One region of the Simiduia curdlanivorans genome, then DNA from elsewhere that is predicted to be linked to it. Evidence: riboswitches for the same ligand, from Rfam matches in the RefSeq annotation. Region 1 holds a riboswitch; each other region holds the start of a gene.
The links. A riboswitch is a leader RNA that binds a small molecule or an ion and turns the genes downstream of it on or off. The one in region 1 is predicted to bind thiamine pyrophosphate.

Region 2: linked by a shared signal. The riboswitch ahead of thiO (glycine oxidase ThiO) and the one ahead of QWY82_RS07595 (TonB-dependent receptor) in region 1 are both predicted to bind thiamine pyrophosphate.
Region 3: linked by a shared signal. The riboswitch ahead of thiD (bifunctional hydroxymethylpyrimidine kinase/phosphomethylpyrimidine kinase) and the one ahead of QWY82_RS07595 (TonB-dependent receptor) in region 1 are both predicted to bind thiamine pyrophosphate.

Annotation. Positions count from the first base shown of each region.
Region 1 covers NZ_JAUFQG010000004.1:1,689,276-1,694,242, forward strand. The annotation lists gene QWY82_RS07590 (YkoF family thiamine/hydroxymethylpyrimidine-binding protein) at 1-140, opposite strand, end outside; gene QWY82_RS07595 (TonB-dependent receptor) at 200-2,380, opposite strand; TPP riboswitch at 2,489-2,592, opposite strand; gene QWY82_RS07600 (2-oxo acid dehydrogenase subunit E2) at 2,819-4,105, opposite strand; gene QWY82_RS07605 (alpha-ketoacid dehydrogenase subunit beta) at 4,115-4,967, opposite strand, start outside.
Region 2 covers NZ_JAUFQG010000004.1:2,410,252-2,415,218, reverse strand. The annotation lists gene xseA (exodeoxyribonuclease VII large subunit) at 1-823, shown strand, start outside; TPP riboswitch at 881-1,034, shown strand; gene thiO (glycine oxidase ThiO) at 1,085-2,218, shown strand; gene thiS (sulfur carrier protein ThiS) at 2,206-2,418, shown strand; gene QWY82_RS10675 (thiazole synthase) at 2,420-3,241, shown strand; gene QWY82_RS10670 (cation:proton antiporter family protein) at 3,327-4,922, shown strand; gene QWY82_RS10665 (hypothetical protein) at 4,828-4,967, opposite strand, start outside.
Region 3 covers NZ_JAUFQG010000004.1:1,054,844-1,059,810, reverse strand. The annotation lists gene QWY82_RS04960 (NUDIX domain-containing protein) at 1-366, opposite strand, end outside; gene thiC (phosphomethylpyrimidine synthase ThiC) at 440-2,368, opposite strand; gene thiD (bifunctional hydroxymethylpyrimidine kinase/phosphomethylpyrimidine kinase) at 2,381-3,190, opposite strand; TPP riboswitch at 3,278-3,375, opposite strand; gene QWY82_RS04945 (hypothetical protein) at 3,469-4,047, opposite strand; gene QWY82_RS04940 (DUF3313 family protein) at 4,165-4,818, opposite strand; gene QWY82_RS04935 (GMC family oxidoreductase) at 4,890-4,967, opposite strand, start outside.

The DNA of each region.
Region 1 (4,967 bases):
TCGCCGCTAATCTGTGTGGCCATGGCGTTGGTTACCCGCTCGATATTTGGGTACTGATCGAGTCGCTCGATAAACCATTGGATGGGGTCTAGGTAGCCATCCCGAAACGGGTACATGGAAATTTCGACGGTGAGTTTCATACTTAGCTCCAGGTTTGAGTGCCGCTCAGGTGAGCGACACGCATCATTGTTAGGTTGCGCTAGTTAAAGCTCAGGTTAAAGGTTACGCCAATTTGGCGCGGATCACCAAAGCGGATGTACTGCTTGTCAGCCCAATCGATATCTGGCTCGTTACCGAAGTAAAAGCCGCGCACGCCGTATTGTTTGTCGGTTAAGTTGCGCCCCCATAAATACGCAGACCAATCCTGTGCTTCGTAACCGAACTTCGCGTTGAGTAAGGTGAAAGGGTTGGATTTGGAATCGTTGCTATCTGAGTAGTAAAACTCGCTCTTGCCATTGGTATTTATATTGACGAAGAAGCCATTGCCGGGGCGCAGTGTTAGGCCCGCACTGTAGGTAAGGCGTGGTGCGTGAGCGAGGTCGCGGCCGGATAAATCCACTGTGCTGCCGTATTTGTCTTGGTATTGGTAGTCGCCATACTGCGCCTGCAGATAACCGAGGCTGCCGTAAACTTCCAGCATTTCATTGATCGACCATTGGCCTTCAAATTCTGCGCCGTAATTATTCGAGCTGCCGGCATTCTCGGTAAATAAAATAAACCGTTGCGGGTTGGCGGGATCTTGTAGCGAGGCGTCAACCTGTTGATTCAGCCGCTCCATGTAGAACAGCGTTATATTGGTGCTGGCGCTACCTTCGAGCCAAAAGGACTTCAAGCCGAGTTCGTAGTTGAGCAGGGTTTCGGACTCAAATTCCTTTTTGTCAGCCAATTCGCTCGGTAGTGTCATGTTAAAACCGCCGGCTTTATAACCGCGCGCAATTCGCGCGTAAATATTTTGCGTATCCGAGAGGGATTTGGTTAGGGCTAAGTGGCCGCCCCACATAGATTCGTCTGGGGCAAACGCATCGCCATTGGAATCGGTATAATCGCTGCTTCTGGTTTCCGTGCGCAGGCCGATGGACAGCGCGTATTCATTGCCTAAGTCTGAATCAGTTTGGCCGAAGATAGCCGTGTTAGTGGCGGCGTAGTCGGAGGTTAACACTTCATCGGGGTAGGTGTTGTATTCAGAGTAGAGGTCGTTATCCTCATCCAACTTGTGCAGGTAGATGCCCGCAAGCCAAGCGGTGGAGTCGTTAAATAAACGACTGTTGTCGGTGGAGACCACCCTGAATTCTTGTGACACCGTTTTGCGCTCGGCGCTTTTATCCCACAGGTAATCGTAAACGCAGGCAATCGAATCGGTATCGTCGCCGTTGTTATTTTCATCGTAGTAATCGGTGCAGGATTTTGCCGCCCAGTAACCGGGGTTAGCCCAGTCGCCGTCGTAAGCGTGGTTGTGATCGGTATTGGTGGCGGAGGTTAAAGATGTTAACTCAACAGTGTCGCCCAACCATTTAACCTTCAGGCTGCCGGCTTGGGTTTTTTGATTGTCGACACCGGGTTTGTCCGTCAGGGTATTGAAGCCGTTGTTGTCTAAGGTCCAGGCGTCGTAGCCGTTATCGTTGTCGGCATAGAGTAGGTTTGCATCAATCTGCCATTGTTGGTTCGGCTGCCAGCGCAGTTTCACCCGGCCGGTGCGTTCATCGCGCTGGTTGCTGTCGTTTTGGTTTAGAAAATCGTTTTGGCGAAAGCCATCTTGCTGTTGGCTTTCCAGTGCCACGCGGTAGCCAAAGGTTTCAGACAGGGGGCCAGATACAACAATGCCTAAGCCTCGCTGGTTGTCATCGCCCACTGTCGCTTGGCCGCCAAATTCGAAGGTGTCGCTTGGGTCGTTGCTTTTAAGATGGATTAAGCCGGCCAGCGCATTGGCGCCAAAGCGCGTGCCTTGCGGCCCGCGCAACACTTCTACCTGCTGCAGGTCGAAGGTGCTGGCGGCCATGCCGAGGCCAGACATATCGATGTCGTCGACAATAAAGCCCACGGAGCTGTTAGGTGCGCCTTGGTAGTCTTCCTGCTCGCCCACGCCGCGTATTTGAAAGTAACGTGGTCTGCTGGTGGCACCAGACCAGTTTAGGTTGGCAATGCTATTGAGAATGTCTTCGAAGTGGCGCGCGCTTTCATCTTGCAGGGTTTGTTGGTCGATCACCGTAATGCTGGCTGGAATATCGGTGACGGCGATCGCGCGAAAGTCCGCGCTAACTAAAATTTCTTCAAGTGCCGGTGCTTGTGCGGCGGCGTGAGATGGCTGTACCAATAGCGCTACGCTGGCTGCCAGGCAGGATGTCGCAAACAATGCGCGGGTGTTAATCGAATAGTTTTTCATAGGACCCCAATTTACCAACTTAAAATTGAGATCCGGCAACAAGACGTGATGTACGGGTGATTACTGCGGTGATTCGGCATTCATTGCCTGAAGAGGCGCCAGCCTGGCGGTTACCGTTTTGCCCATTCCTACGCCGGTACTAGCCGGATCAGGTTCCAGGGTTTGTCGACGACATCTCAGTTCGGTTAACCCGAACACCCCTTGGCGGCGGCCAGTGTAACATGAGCTATTTGTTTAGTACGACGGTTTTAGCAGAAACTAAAATGGCTAGGAGCCGCAAGCTGCAAGCCGCAAGCCTCAAGCCTCAAGCAAAAACGGTTCTTGCGCGTATAAAATCTCACGCAATCATAATTGCTTGCAGCTTGTAGGGGCAGGCCATCCTGCTTGCAGCTTGCAGCTTGCAGCTTGCGGCTTGTAGCGCCCCCCGCCTTGCAGCTCTTACCGCATCGCCATCAACATACTCGCCGGGTCTTCCAAAAACTCCTTCCAGCGATTACAGAAGCGCGCGATGGTGCCGCCGTCGATGACGCGGTGATCGCCAGACCAGCTGACGGTCATAATCTTGCGGGCTTCCACCTCGCCTTTGGCATTAAAGCGCGGCAGCTCTTGCATTTTGCCGAGCGCCACAATCGCCACTTCCGGTTTGTTAATAATCGGTGTAGCTGCGGTACCGCCAATGGCGCCGACGTTTGAAATGGTGATGCTGCCGCCTTTCAATGTCTCTGGGCTAACGCGGCCTGAGCGGGCGCTGTCGGTGAGTGCCGAAATTTCCTGTGCCAATTCCAAGATGCTGAGGTTTTGCACATTTTTAACATTGGGCACCAGCAGGCCGACTTTAGAATCCACCGCCATGCCGATGTTGTGAGCGCTCAAATAGGTTAGCTCGGTGCAGTCGCTGTTGAGCCGGCTATTGAGTACCGGAAATTCTGTAATCGCCAGTGATAGCGCCTTCATAAACAGCGGCATCATGGTGATTTTCACATCTGGGTATTTGGCTTTTAACTGTAAGCGCAAGTTCACCAAGTCGGTGATATCAATTTCATCCATGTAGGTGAAGTGGGGAATAGTGCTGACCGATTCTTGCATGGCGCGCGCCATCACCGCTTTCACGCCTTTGATGGGCTCAACCCGATCGGCGGCGACTGGCCTGCCCGCGGTTGCACTCGCGCTCGATGTTGATGCACTGCTGGCACCGGCGAGGAAGTTGAGCATATCTTCTTTCAAGACGCGGCCATTTTTTCCCGTGGCGGGCACGTTGGCGAGGTCGACGCTGTTTTCTCGCGCGAGCCTGCGCACAGCTGGCGTGGTGAGCGCGCGCGAGGTGTTGCGCACAAATTCGCGGTCGGCGCTGTCGTCCACGGCGGCGATGCTGGCCGAGGTTGGATTGTTTTGTGCCGGCGCAATGGCGGCAGCTTTCGCGGGCGCTGTGCTAGTGCTATCAGAGCTAGTTGTGTTTGGGCTAGCGCCACTTTCAGCGGCGCCAGCTTCAATCAGTTCGATGGCAAACAAAGGCGCGTGCACTTTGGCGATGTCGCCTTCCTTGTAATACAGCTTGGTAACTTTGCCGTCGTACATGGAGGGAATTTGCACCAAGGCTTTATCGGTAGACACATCAGCTACGGCTTGGTCTTCGGTGATAATGTCACCTTCTTTCACCAGCCATTCAACCAGTTCACACTCAACAATTCCTTCGCCAATATCCGGCAGAATAAAATCTTTAATCACGGTAGGCTCCTAGTAATTGATGCTGCGCTTAATGGCTTCGAATATTTTGTACTGGTCGGGCATGTATTCTTTTTCATGCACCAGGGGGAAGGGTGTATCTAAACCGGTCACGCGGCTGATCGGTGCCTCCAAATAGAGGAAGCAGTGATCTTGAATCGTCGCGGCAATTTCGCCGGCGTAGCCACCGGTTAATGGTGCTTCGTGAGTCACCAATAAACGGCCGGTTTTTTTCACCGAGCGCGCGACTGTGTCGACATCCCAAGGCAGCAATGTGCGCAAGTCGATAACTTCACAGGAGATGCCATCGGCCTCGGCCATGGCCGCAGCGGCTTGCAAGTATTCCATCTGCGCACCCCAAGACAGGAGGGTGATGTCCGAACCTTCTTTGACCACTTCGGCCACGCCCAAGGGAATTTCGAATTCCTCGTCCGGCACCTCACCCACGGCGGCGCGGTATAAACGCTTGGGTTCGAAAAAGATCACCGGATTTGGATCGCGAATGGCGGCGAGCAACAAGCCTTTGGCTTGGTAGGGCGTCGATGGCATCACCACTTTTAAGCCCGGGGTCTGGGTAAAGTAGGCTTCCGGTGATTGCGAGTGGTACAGGCCACCGGCGATACCGCCGCCGTAAGGTGTGCGAATGGTGAGGCCGCCGACGTTGAATTGGTTGCCCGAGCGATAGCGAAACTTCGCCGCTTCGTTAACGATCTGGTCGAAGGCGGGAAAAATGTAATCGGCAAATTGGATTTCGGCGACCGGAATGTGACCTTGCGCCGCCATACCAATGGCAAAGCCGGCGATGCCTTGTTCGGTCAGTGGCGTATTAAAGCAGCGCGCTTTGCCAAATTTTTCTTGCAGGTTG
Region 2 (4,967 bases), 720 kb from region 1:
GGCGCAGTTCGATGTAATTTTGCTCGCCCGCGGCGGCGGCTCGCTGGAAGATTTGTGGAGTTTCAATGAAGAAAGTGTCGCGCGCGCAATTGCGCAGAGCCGACTACCCGTGGTGTGCGGCGTCGGCCATGAAACCGACACCACCATTGCCGATTACTGCGCCGATTTAAGGGCACCCACCCCCTCCGCCGCGGCCGAACTCCTATCGCCCGACGCCAGTGATTGGCTCGAGAGTTTTACCGGTTTTGGTTATCTGCTGGAAGAAGCCATGGAGCGAAAACTCAAACAACTGGCCCAAAGAACAGATTTCTATGCACACAGGCTTAACCGCTGCGAACCCAAGCTGTTACCGGCTGTGCAGCAGGTAAATCGTGCCCAACGTCAGCTGCACTTGGCTTTAAACAACGCCATAAGTCGAGCCCAAGTAAAAGCCGAACATCTCACCAGCCAGCTTCAGCAACTGCACCCGGCGCGTCAACTACAGAGTAAAAAAGTGCATTTCCAACAACTTGAAAAGCGCCTGCACAACAAAAACCCCACACGGCAAATTCATCTAGCACGAGACAGCGTTAGCTTAGCGCTGCAACAATTAAGCGACAGATTGCAACACCACCTCAACGGGCAACAACACAGCTTGCATTTACACATGCAGAGCTTGCACAACCTTAGCCCGCTGCAAACGCTGGAACGTGGCTACGCTTTAATCACCAACGACAAGGCCGAGGTTATTACCAAAGCCTCGCAACTGAAAACTGGCGAAAGAGTGCGCGCGCGTTTACACGAGGGTGAGTTTAGCGCCATTGTCGAGTCGGCAAAAACCTAAAATACTGCCCTAAATACGAATAGACCTTGCAGCCACATTCTGCGCTCTTTAAACTGCTCGCTCTTGTCGGGGCGCCCTGCTACGCACCCTCTTTTAAAACCTTGGTTTAAATGTGGTTTTAAATAGGCTTGTGCAGGGCTGAGATCAGTTCGCTGAACCCGTAGAACCTGATCAGGTTAACACCTGCGTAGGAAACAAGAGATGCCCGCCACTCGACATCTTTGTATTTCTGCGCCCATGTTTAGTTAGCAGGCAGCGCACTTGACACACTTTCAAAACGCTCAACCCCACATTGCTATTTGCGGCGCTGGCCTACTAGGCAGACTGCTCGCCTGGCGCCTGCTCCTCGAGGGCTACAAGGTTTATCTATTTGAAGCCTCAAGCTTCACCGCCTCACGCGCCGCTGCCTTTACCGCTGCCGGCATGATATCGCCGCTGAGTGAACTCGCCGTTAGCGAAAAATGCATCTACGACCTGGGACTAACATCGTTAGCGTTATGGCAGAGTTGGTTACCAGCACTCAATACAAAGCAATCTCTCTTGTCCTGTAATGGCAGCGTCGCTCTAGCCCACCCGCAAGACCACCTAGAGCTGACACAATTTTATCGAGACATAAGCCATAAACTCCAAGGTGAAACCGTAACAGCGCAATGGCTAGACGCCACGCAGTTGCGTGCCCTTGAGCCGCAGCTAAACCAGTTCAACCAAGCCATTTACCTTCCGAGCGAAGCTCATGTTGATAACAGGCAATTGTTGCCGCTGCTATTAACCTCCATTAAAAAGCTCGGCGGTATGTGCGCTGAAAACTGCCCGATCAGTTTTACCGATGGCGCCATTTGCGAGGCATCGACCTTAAATCTCAAGCAACTTAATATTGCCGACAACGTTGATTATTGGATTGACTGTCGCGGCATGGGCGCTAAATTGGCCACCGGCCCGCTGCGTGGCGTACGTGGCGAAGTGCTTTGGGTGGAAACCAAAGAAGTGTCCTTTCAGCGCCCAATTCGGCTAATGCACCCGCGCTACAAACTCTATGCCGTACCTAAACCTAAGCACCAATTCATTATTGGCGCCACGGAAATCGAAAGTGAAGATACGAGCCCCATTAGCCTGCAATCAACGCTGGAACTATCGAGCGCGCTTTACACGCTGCACCCAGCTTTTGCTGAGGCTCGAGTGATTGAAACCGACACCAATCTCCGCCCCGCCTACCCAAACAACCAGCCACAAATAACTCAAACCAATCAAGTGATGAGTATCAACGGCCTATACCGACACGGCTTTCTACTTGCGCCGGCCTTAGTCGCCGAAGCGATACAGCAACTCAAGGCGCGATTTACACCGCCATCAAAGCCCTACCACCACAAGGATAAAAATGCCTTATGCAAGAGTTAATCATTGTGCATCTCAACGGCGATAAAAAGGTAATTGAATCCAATACCCCTGTCAGTACGGCGTTAACAAAGTGGGAACTCAACCAAGGCAAGTTTGCACTAGCGATTAACAATCAGTTTTTACCGCGCTCGCAATACACAAGCTATCAACTCAAACCAAACGATTGTATCGACTTACTCACACCCGTAGCAGGAGGCTAAAATGGAGGTTTCTCAAGGTGCAAGCCAGCTAAAAAACGCCGCCCAATTACAACTCTATGGCGAATCCTTTGCGAGCCGGTTTCTAATAGGCTCAGCACTTTATCCATCGCCCGCTATCATGAGGGATGCCGTGAAAGCCAGCGCTGCAAGCTTAGTCACGCTGAGCTTACGCAGGCAAGATCCGGCCAATCGCTTGGGGCAAAATTTCTGGCAAGAAATTCAATCTTTAGGCTGCCAGCTACTTCCCAACACCGCGGGCTGCAAGAGCGCAGAAGAAGCCATTAACCTAGCGGAAATGTCTCGGGAAATTTTTAACACGGCCTGGATAAAACTCGAAGTTATTGGCGACGACTACAACTTACAGCCAGACCCCTTCGAGCTGCTAAAAGCGGCGAGCGAGCTGATTAAACGCGGCTTCAAGGTTTTGCCCTACAGCACGGACGATCTCATTCTGTGCTTGAGGTTAAGAGATGCCGGCTGCGAGGCGATTATGCCCTGGGGTTCACCCATCGGTACTGGGCTAGGCTTGATGAACGACTATGCATTGCGAACCTTGCGCGAGCGGCTACCCGATACACCACTAATCATTGACGCAGGCCTAGGTGCGCCGTCCGATGCCGCGCAGGCAATGGAATTAGGATTTGATGGCGTGCTTTTAAACACCGCCGTCGCTAAAGCACTCGACCCTGTCGTGATGGCTAGCGCCTTTAAACTGGCGATAGAGTCAGGACGCCTAGCCTATCAAGCGGGGTTAATATTACCCCGTCAAAATGCCAGCCCCTCCACCTCACCTATTGGCCAGCCCTTTTGGCAACACAAGTAAACTTCGGCTAGGCTCGGCTTTGTGGTATAAGGCAGACTCAAATAAGCCGCCTGCCTTAGATTCGAACAAGGAGTCAACCGAACCGATGGATAGCTTAATCATCATTGCCGCCTTTGTGTTCGGCTTTGCCGCACGCCAAATTGGCCAACCGCCCTTAGTAGGCTATCTCATCGCTGGTTTTGGCTTAGGTCTCGCAGGATTTGAATCTTCCACCACCATCGAATTTATCTCCGATACTGGCATATCCTTGATGCTGTTCATTATCGGTTTGAAGCTAGACCTAAAGAGCTTGTTGAAACCCGAGATCTATCGCTCCACCGTTGAACACACCTTATCTTACGGCGCTATTACTTTCGGCTTTGTGCTCTTTATTGGTGCCCTCGGCCTGCCCTTAGTGTCCGATGTGAATTGGCAGCAAGCGGCATTAATCGCCTTTGCTCTCAGCTTCAGCTCTACGGTATGCGCCGTTGCTATGCTCGAAGAAAGGGGCGAGTTTCGCGTCCGCCACGGCCAATTAGCCATTGGTATTCTCATTGTTCAGGATATTGTTGCGGTTTTATTTTTAACCGCTTCCACCGGTAAAATTCCAAGCCTATGGGCGCTGTTGCTACCCCTACTCTTTTTTGCCCGACCGCTTTTCAGTTATGTCATCAAGGCCAGCGGTCACGATGAAATTTTAATTCTCGCTGGCATCATTCTTACCGCGCTGGGCGGCACACTGTTCGAACTGGTCGGCATGAAAGCCGATCTCGGCGCGTTGATTTTCGGTATGCTCATTAGCGGCGACAAAAAGGCCGGCGAGTTAGCAAAAAGCATGATCAGTTTCAAAGATATTTTCCTGATCGGGTTTTTCCTTAATATCGGCCTGGCGGCCGAACCGACACTGATCATGCTGGGCATCGCCTTAGTACTTTGCTTGCTGTTGCCGCTAAAAGCCGCCGCCTTTTTCTTCCTGCTTACCCGCTTCAAAATGCGGGCGCGTACAGCCATGCTGGCGAGTTTAGCGCTAACTCAATATAGCGAGTTTGGCTTAATCGTTGCGGCACTGGGCTTAAAACTGGGCTGGCTATCGGAAAGCTGGATGGCAACACTGGCTATTGCGGTATCACTATCATTTGTTCTATCCACACTCGTTAACGGCAGATCACATCAACTCTACGCCAAATACAAAGACGTACTCAAACGTTTCGAAACAGATGTCGATACCGATGATGACCCGCAATGCCCAGCGAAGAACGTCGAGGTTCTTATCGTCGGCATGGGCCGCGTTGGCTCCGGCGCCTATGACACCATCCAAAATCAATACAATTTACGCGTTTGCGGCGTTGATACCGACAAATCAAAAATGGCAGCCCATCAAGCTGCAGGACGACGAGTTATTTACGGCGACGCCGAAGATGCCGACTTCTGGGAAGGCCTACAATCTACCCGTTATAACCTCGTGATGTTCACCATGCCATCACTGTCGGAAATGGTTGATGCTGTAGAACAGCTTCGACATTCTGGATACAAAGGCAAAGTGGCAGCAGTTGCCAAATACGAAGACGAACGCACCGCCATGAAAGCCGCCGGCGCCGATGTGGTTTTCAACTACTACGCAGAAGCAGGCGCTGGTTTTGCAGAGCATACGCTCTCAAACCTTTTAGATGTACTGCCGCAGAAACCGGCAGTGGCGGTTTAGGGGTTAGAGCAGCAATTCGACGTGCTTTAGCGTTGTACCCCGCCA
Region 3 (4,967 bases), 630 kb from region 1:
AACAAGTTCGACAGCCTTGATCCCGGCCTCTTCTTCTATCTCTCGCTCAATCACCTGCGCAGGGCTTTCACCCGGCTCAGAGATACCGGCAACCACTTCTAAGCACCACGGGCCATAGGGCTCTTTTAAAGCGCCCACCCTAAACTGCTCGATAAAGCCAATCTGATCGGTGGCCGGATCATACAAAATGGCGGCCACGGCGTCGCCGCGCACAAACAGTTCGCGGTTAAACCACTGGCTCCAACCGCCGCGAAATAATTTATGCCGCAGTTTCAACCGCTCTAGGCGAAAAAAACCCTGGTAGCCAACCTCGGTTTGCGCCACCTCTACATCGGCGGCGATAAACTGGCTCTCTGGTATCGGCATAAAAACTTCCCTATGAAACGACGAACTGGTTGTGATAATAATTCCTGATTGTCACACAGCCATCACAAGGGCTCTAGACTTTGCTATAAAGTTTTGTGCCCTGGGCGCGAAATTCGGCCGCCTTGGTTGCCATCTCGGCCTCCACATCCACCATGCGCACAACACTTTCCTCGCCTAGCGCCTCACCCAGCTCTGCACTTAAATCCGCACCTAAATTCGCCGCGTATTCGCGCACCTCCTGAGTGATTTTCATGGAGCAAAACTTGGGCCCACACATGGAGCAGAAATGCGCCACTTTAGCGGACTCTTTGGGCAGCGTTTCATCGTGAAAGCTGCGCGCGGTGTCCGAGTCTAAACCTAAGTTAAATTGATCTTCCCAACGAAATTCGAAGCGCGCTTTCGACAGCGCATTGTCGCGCAGCTGAGAGCCTGGATGCCCCTTCGCTAAATCGGCAGCATGGGCGGCTATTTTGTAGGTGATAATACCCACCTTGACGTCATCCTTATTGGGCAAGCCTAAATGCTCTTTCGGTGTGACGTAGCACAGCATGGCGCAACCATACCAAGCAATCATGGCGGCACCAATGCCGGAGGTAATGTGATCGTAGCCAGGCGCAATATCGGTGGTTAACGGGCCCAAAGTGTAGAAAGGAGCCTCGCCACACTCGCGCAATTGTTTATCCATATTTTCTTTAATCAAATGCATTGGCACGTGGCCAGGCCCTTCAATCATGGTTTGAATATCGTGCTTCCAGGCAATCTTGGTCAGCTCGCCCAAGGTTTCTAGCTCGCCAAATTGTGCGGCGTCATTGGCGTCGGCCACCGAGCCCGGTCTGAGCCCATCACCCAGTGAGAACGACACATCATAGGCCTTCATGATTTCGCAGATATCTTCGAAATGGGTGTACAAGAAATTTTCTTTGTGGTGCGCCAAGCACCACTTGGCCATGATGGAGCCGCCGCGGGACACTATGCCGGTAACTCGCTTCGCCGTTAATGGCACATAGCGCAGCAAAACGCCGGCGTGAATGGTGAAGTAATCCACGCCCTGCTCCGCTTGCTCGATTAAGGTATCGCGGAAAATTTCCCAGCTTAAATCTTCCGCCACACCATTAACCTTTTCTAAGGCTTGATAAATAGGCACAGTGCCGATGGGCACATGGGAATTGCGAATAATCCACTCTCTGGTCTCGTGGATATTTTTCCCGGTTGAAAGATCCATAATGGTGTCGGCGCCCCAACGGGTGCCCCAGGTTAACTTCTCAACCTCTTCTTCAATAGATGAGCCAAGCGCTGAATTGCCAATATTGCCATTTACTTTGACCAAAAAATTTCGACCGATAATCATCGGCTCTAATTCAGGATGATTGATATTGGCGGGAATGATCGCACGCCCCCTGGCCACTTCACTACGGACAAATTCCGGTGTTATTTCATCGGGAATATTGGCACCAAAATCCATACCTTGATGCTGCTGCTCTAGCACACCCTGAGCACGAGCCTGCTGTAAACTCATGTTCTCGCGAATAGCAATGTATTCCATTTCAGGCGTGATTATTCCCTGTTTTGCGTAATGCATTTGGGTGACGTTTTTTCCTGCCAGCGCGCGCCGAATCTTGCGCTTATGATTAAAACGCAATCTATCTAAGGCTTCATCTCGAGCCCGTTGATTGGCAAACAGTGAAGACTTTTCATTTAGATACTCTGTGTCTAGCCGCGCATCAATCCAGTTGCGCCGCATCTCAGCCAGCCCCTTGCGCAAGTCGATAACAATATTTTCATCTGTGTAGGGCCCAGAGGTATCATAGACGCGCACCGGTGGATTTTTTTCCGCGCCTAATTCCATTGCCGTATCGGCTAAAGATATTTCCCGCATAGGCACCAGGATATCGGCTTGCGAACCTTGGACAAAAATCTTCTTTGAGCCAGGAAAAGGTTTAATCGACGCTGCATCCACCGTGGCACTGTCACTTAATTTTTTTTCGGTTACTACTTCTGTCATGAGGAATTCCTTTTAGTCAGTGAAACGCGATTGATTCAGGCACTCGAGCGGGCCTGCGCCCAGGCCATATTGTCTGTGCTGAGATTGTTGTAGCAGGAGATAAAGGTAACGCTTAGACGAGGCGATGGCCTCAGGCGCGGAATAACCCAATACAATGTGGGCCGCAATGGCGCTGGCTAGTGTGCAGCCGGTGCCATGGTTATTTTTGGCAGCAAGCTTGCCGCTCGAAAACCACATCGGCTTTATCGCCGCATCCACACTCAGATAATAGTCCGACGCCTCAGCTCCGATTAAATGCCCGCCTTTTATAAGCACCGCGCGCGCGCCGCGCTTGATCAATTCCAGCGCCTGCAATTCCATATTGGCATTTGATCTAGCGTCTTGACAGCCAAGCAAACGGCCGGCCTCGGACAGGTTCGGTGTGATCAAATCCGCGACGCCAATCATTTTCCACAGCGGCGCTAAATTTTCGTCATCGAATAAGCTAAAGCCCACGCTGGCGCGCAGTGGTGTATCCAGCACAATGTAGACGCGGGGGTTTGTACGCTTGTAGTCCAATAGTCGAGCGGCGAGATAGTGCAAATTTTCTGCACTGCCAATCATGCCGACTTTTATTGCAGCGACATTAAAGTCTTCGATAACCGCCTCAAATTGCTGCGCGACAATTTTAGTCGGCAGTGATTCGAGCGCCGTAATGCGCCGGGTGTTTTGTGCCGTGATGGCCGTAAGTACGGAGGTGCAATATACGCCTAACGCCGCGCAGGTTTTAATGTCAGCTTGGATACCTGCGCCCGCGCCACTATCGCTTCCCGCGATTGTCATGACGACAGGCTGCAAATTTTTGAGGGAGTCCATGAAGCGCATCTCAATAATAAGCAGCGGCTTCAAGAAAGAGACAATCAATAGTGTTATTGACTGAAATCTCGTTCCCTACGCCGGTACTAACCGGATCAGGTCAACGGGTATTTCTCAGCCACATATAAATATGAGCACCCCGCAAGATGCGCGAAGTCTAACAGGGGGCATCGCGTTTTACTATTTTTTCCAAAAAAAAAGCCCGCGGTTAGCGGGCGTTTTAGAGCTTAATGTTAGCAGTGTGGTCAGAGTGCCTTTGGCATGGAAGCCATTACTTTTTTCACCGCAAGCGCTAGTCGCTCCTTTTGCTGTTCCTGTGTGAGCACTTGATCTTCGTCGACAAACACCCGAATTGCACCACGCCAAAGCGCCTGCACGCTGCCTGGTCGCGCCACAGCAACAATTAACATACCTTTATTTAACTGGCTATCATGGCCTAGGCTCGGATAGAGCCTGAACAGTTCGCGCATGTCCTTGGCTAACTCTTCGGTACCTACTTGAACCAATGCCAATACGCGATAGTCGACGCCAACACCATGGCCCAGCGTGTAGCCTTTTCCAGTTAAACTCTGTTCAATATCTGCTTGAATCAACGCAACAGTGGCTTCATCCTGCGGTGTTTCTTCCTTGCTGCCCGCAAAAATAACATCGGAAACCCAGCTTACCGTATCGCCACGCGCTGGCTTGAACATCGGATCTGTCACTGCCACGACTGAGAAAGCAGCCAAATCAACTTTCTCCTTCGACGCAGTTTGGTCTTTCTCGGGCTCACTCGCGCAGGCGGCGAGCAACAACATTGCAATTAAAGCAATAAAACGTGTCATGGGTCAGTCCTTCTAGCTCAATGATGCAGGAAGTGTATAGCAGGACGTGCGGCGGGTAAATTACAACAGCGCCGCGTTATTCGCCGACGCTGCTAGCAATAAGGCAGGTGAAGCGTTTTACTTTTCGCCTAAATCATCTAGGTGTGTACGAAAAATACGTGCCCAAGTACCCATGATTTGGTTTATTTGCGAGCGATTTTGCACCGAGTTATTTTCGCGCCACATTTTGGTGGCCTCGCGCTTATCTGTGACCGTGGCTAGGTGTTCACCCGTGGCAGCATCGTATATATCAAACTGCATTTGAATTTTACCAGCGGTTTGTGTGTAAGCGCGGTTGCGGCCACTGGCGTTCATTGTGCTGTCTGGAATATAGGTGGGCGCCAGCTCGAGAATTTTACTGTCAATTCTCAGTGTGCCGGATTTCTTGGAACCCGCTTCTGCCAACAAGCCGTCTTCCGAAAACTCGCGTGTGAAAGCTTTTAGGTATAGATCTTTAAACGGCGCCTGAATTTTCTCTGTCAGCTCGGGAATATCTCGTTTGTGGGTACCACTAGGCGCCTTGATTGTCGTGGTCGACATATCCAGTGGTGTAATACTGACACTGGTGTATTTGGCCCAATCGATATTTGGCTTTGCCAGCACCTCGTCTAAGCGTTTGACCTCGACTTTTTCCATACCCGCATTGGCGCTGGCTTCGACGCCCGCAGCCGTAACCAAGGGCGCTGCCATTAATGCAATACAAACTGTACTTAACCGCACTAGGTTCATCATGTTGCTTTCTCCATAGGTGAGCAAAATCTAGCTGTTGGACGCCAACTTATGCCGTTGGTTCCATCAGTCAGTTAATTGTATCGATTGCCTAAAATCAGGTCTGCCGCCTTCTCTGCAATCATGATGGTGGGGGCGTTGGTGTTACCAGA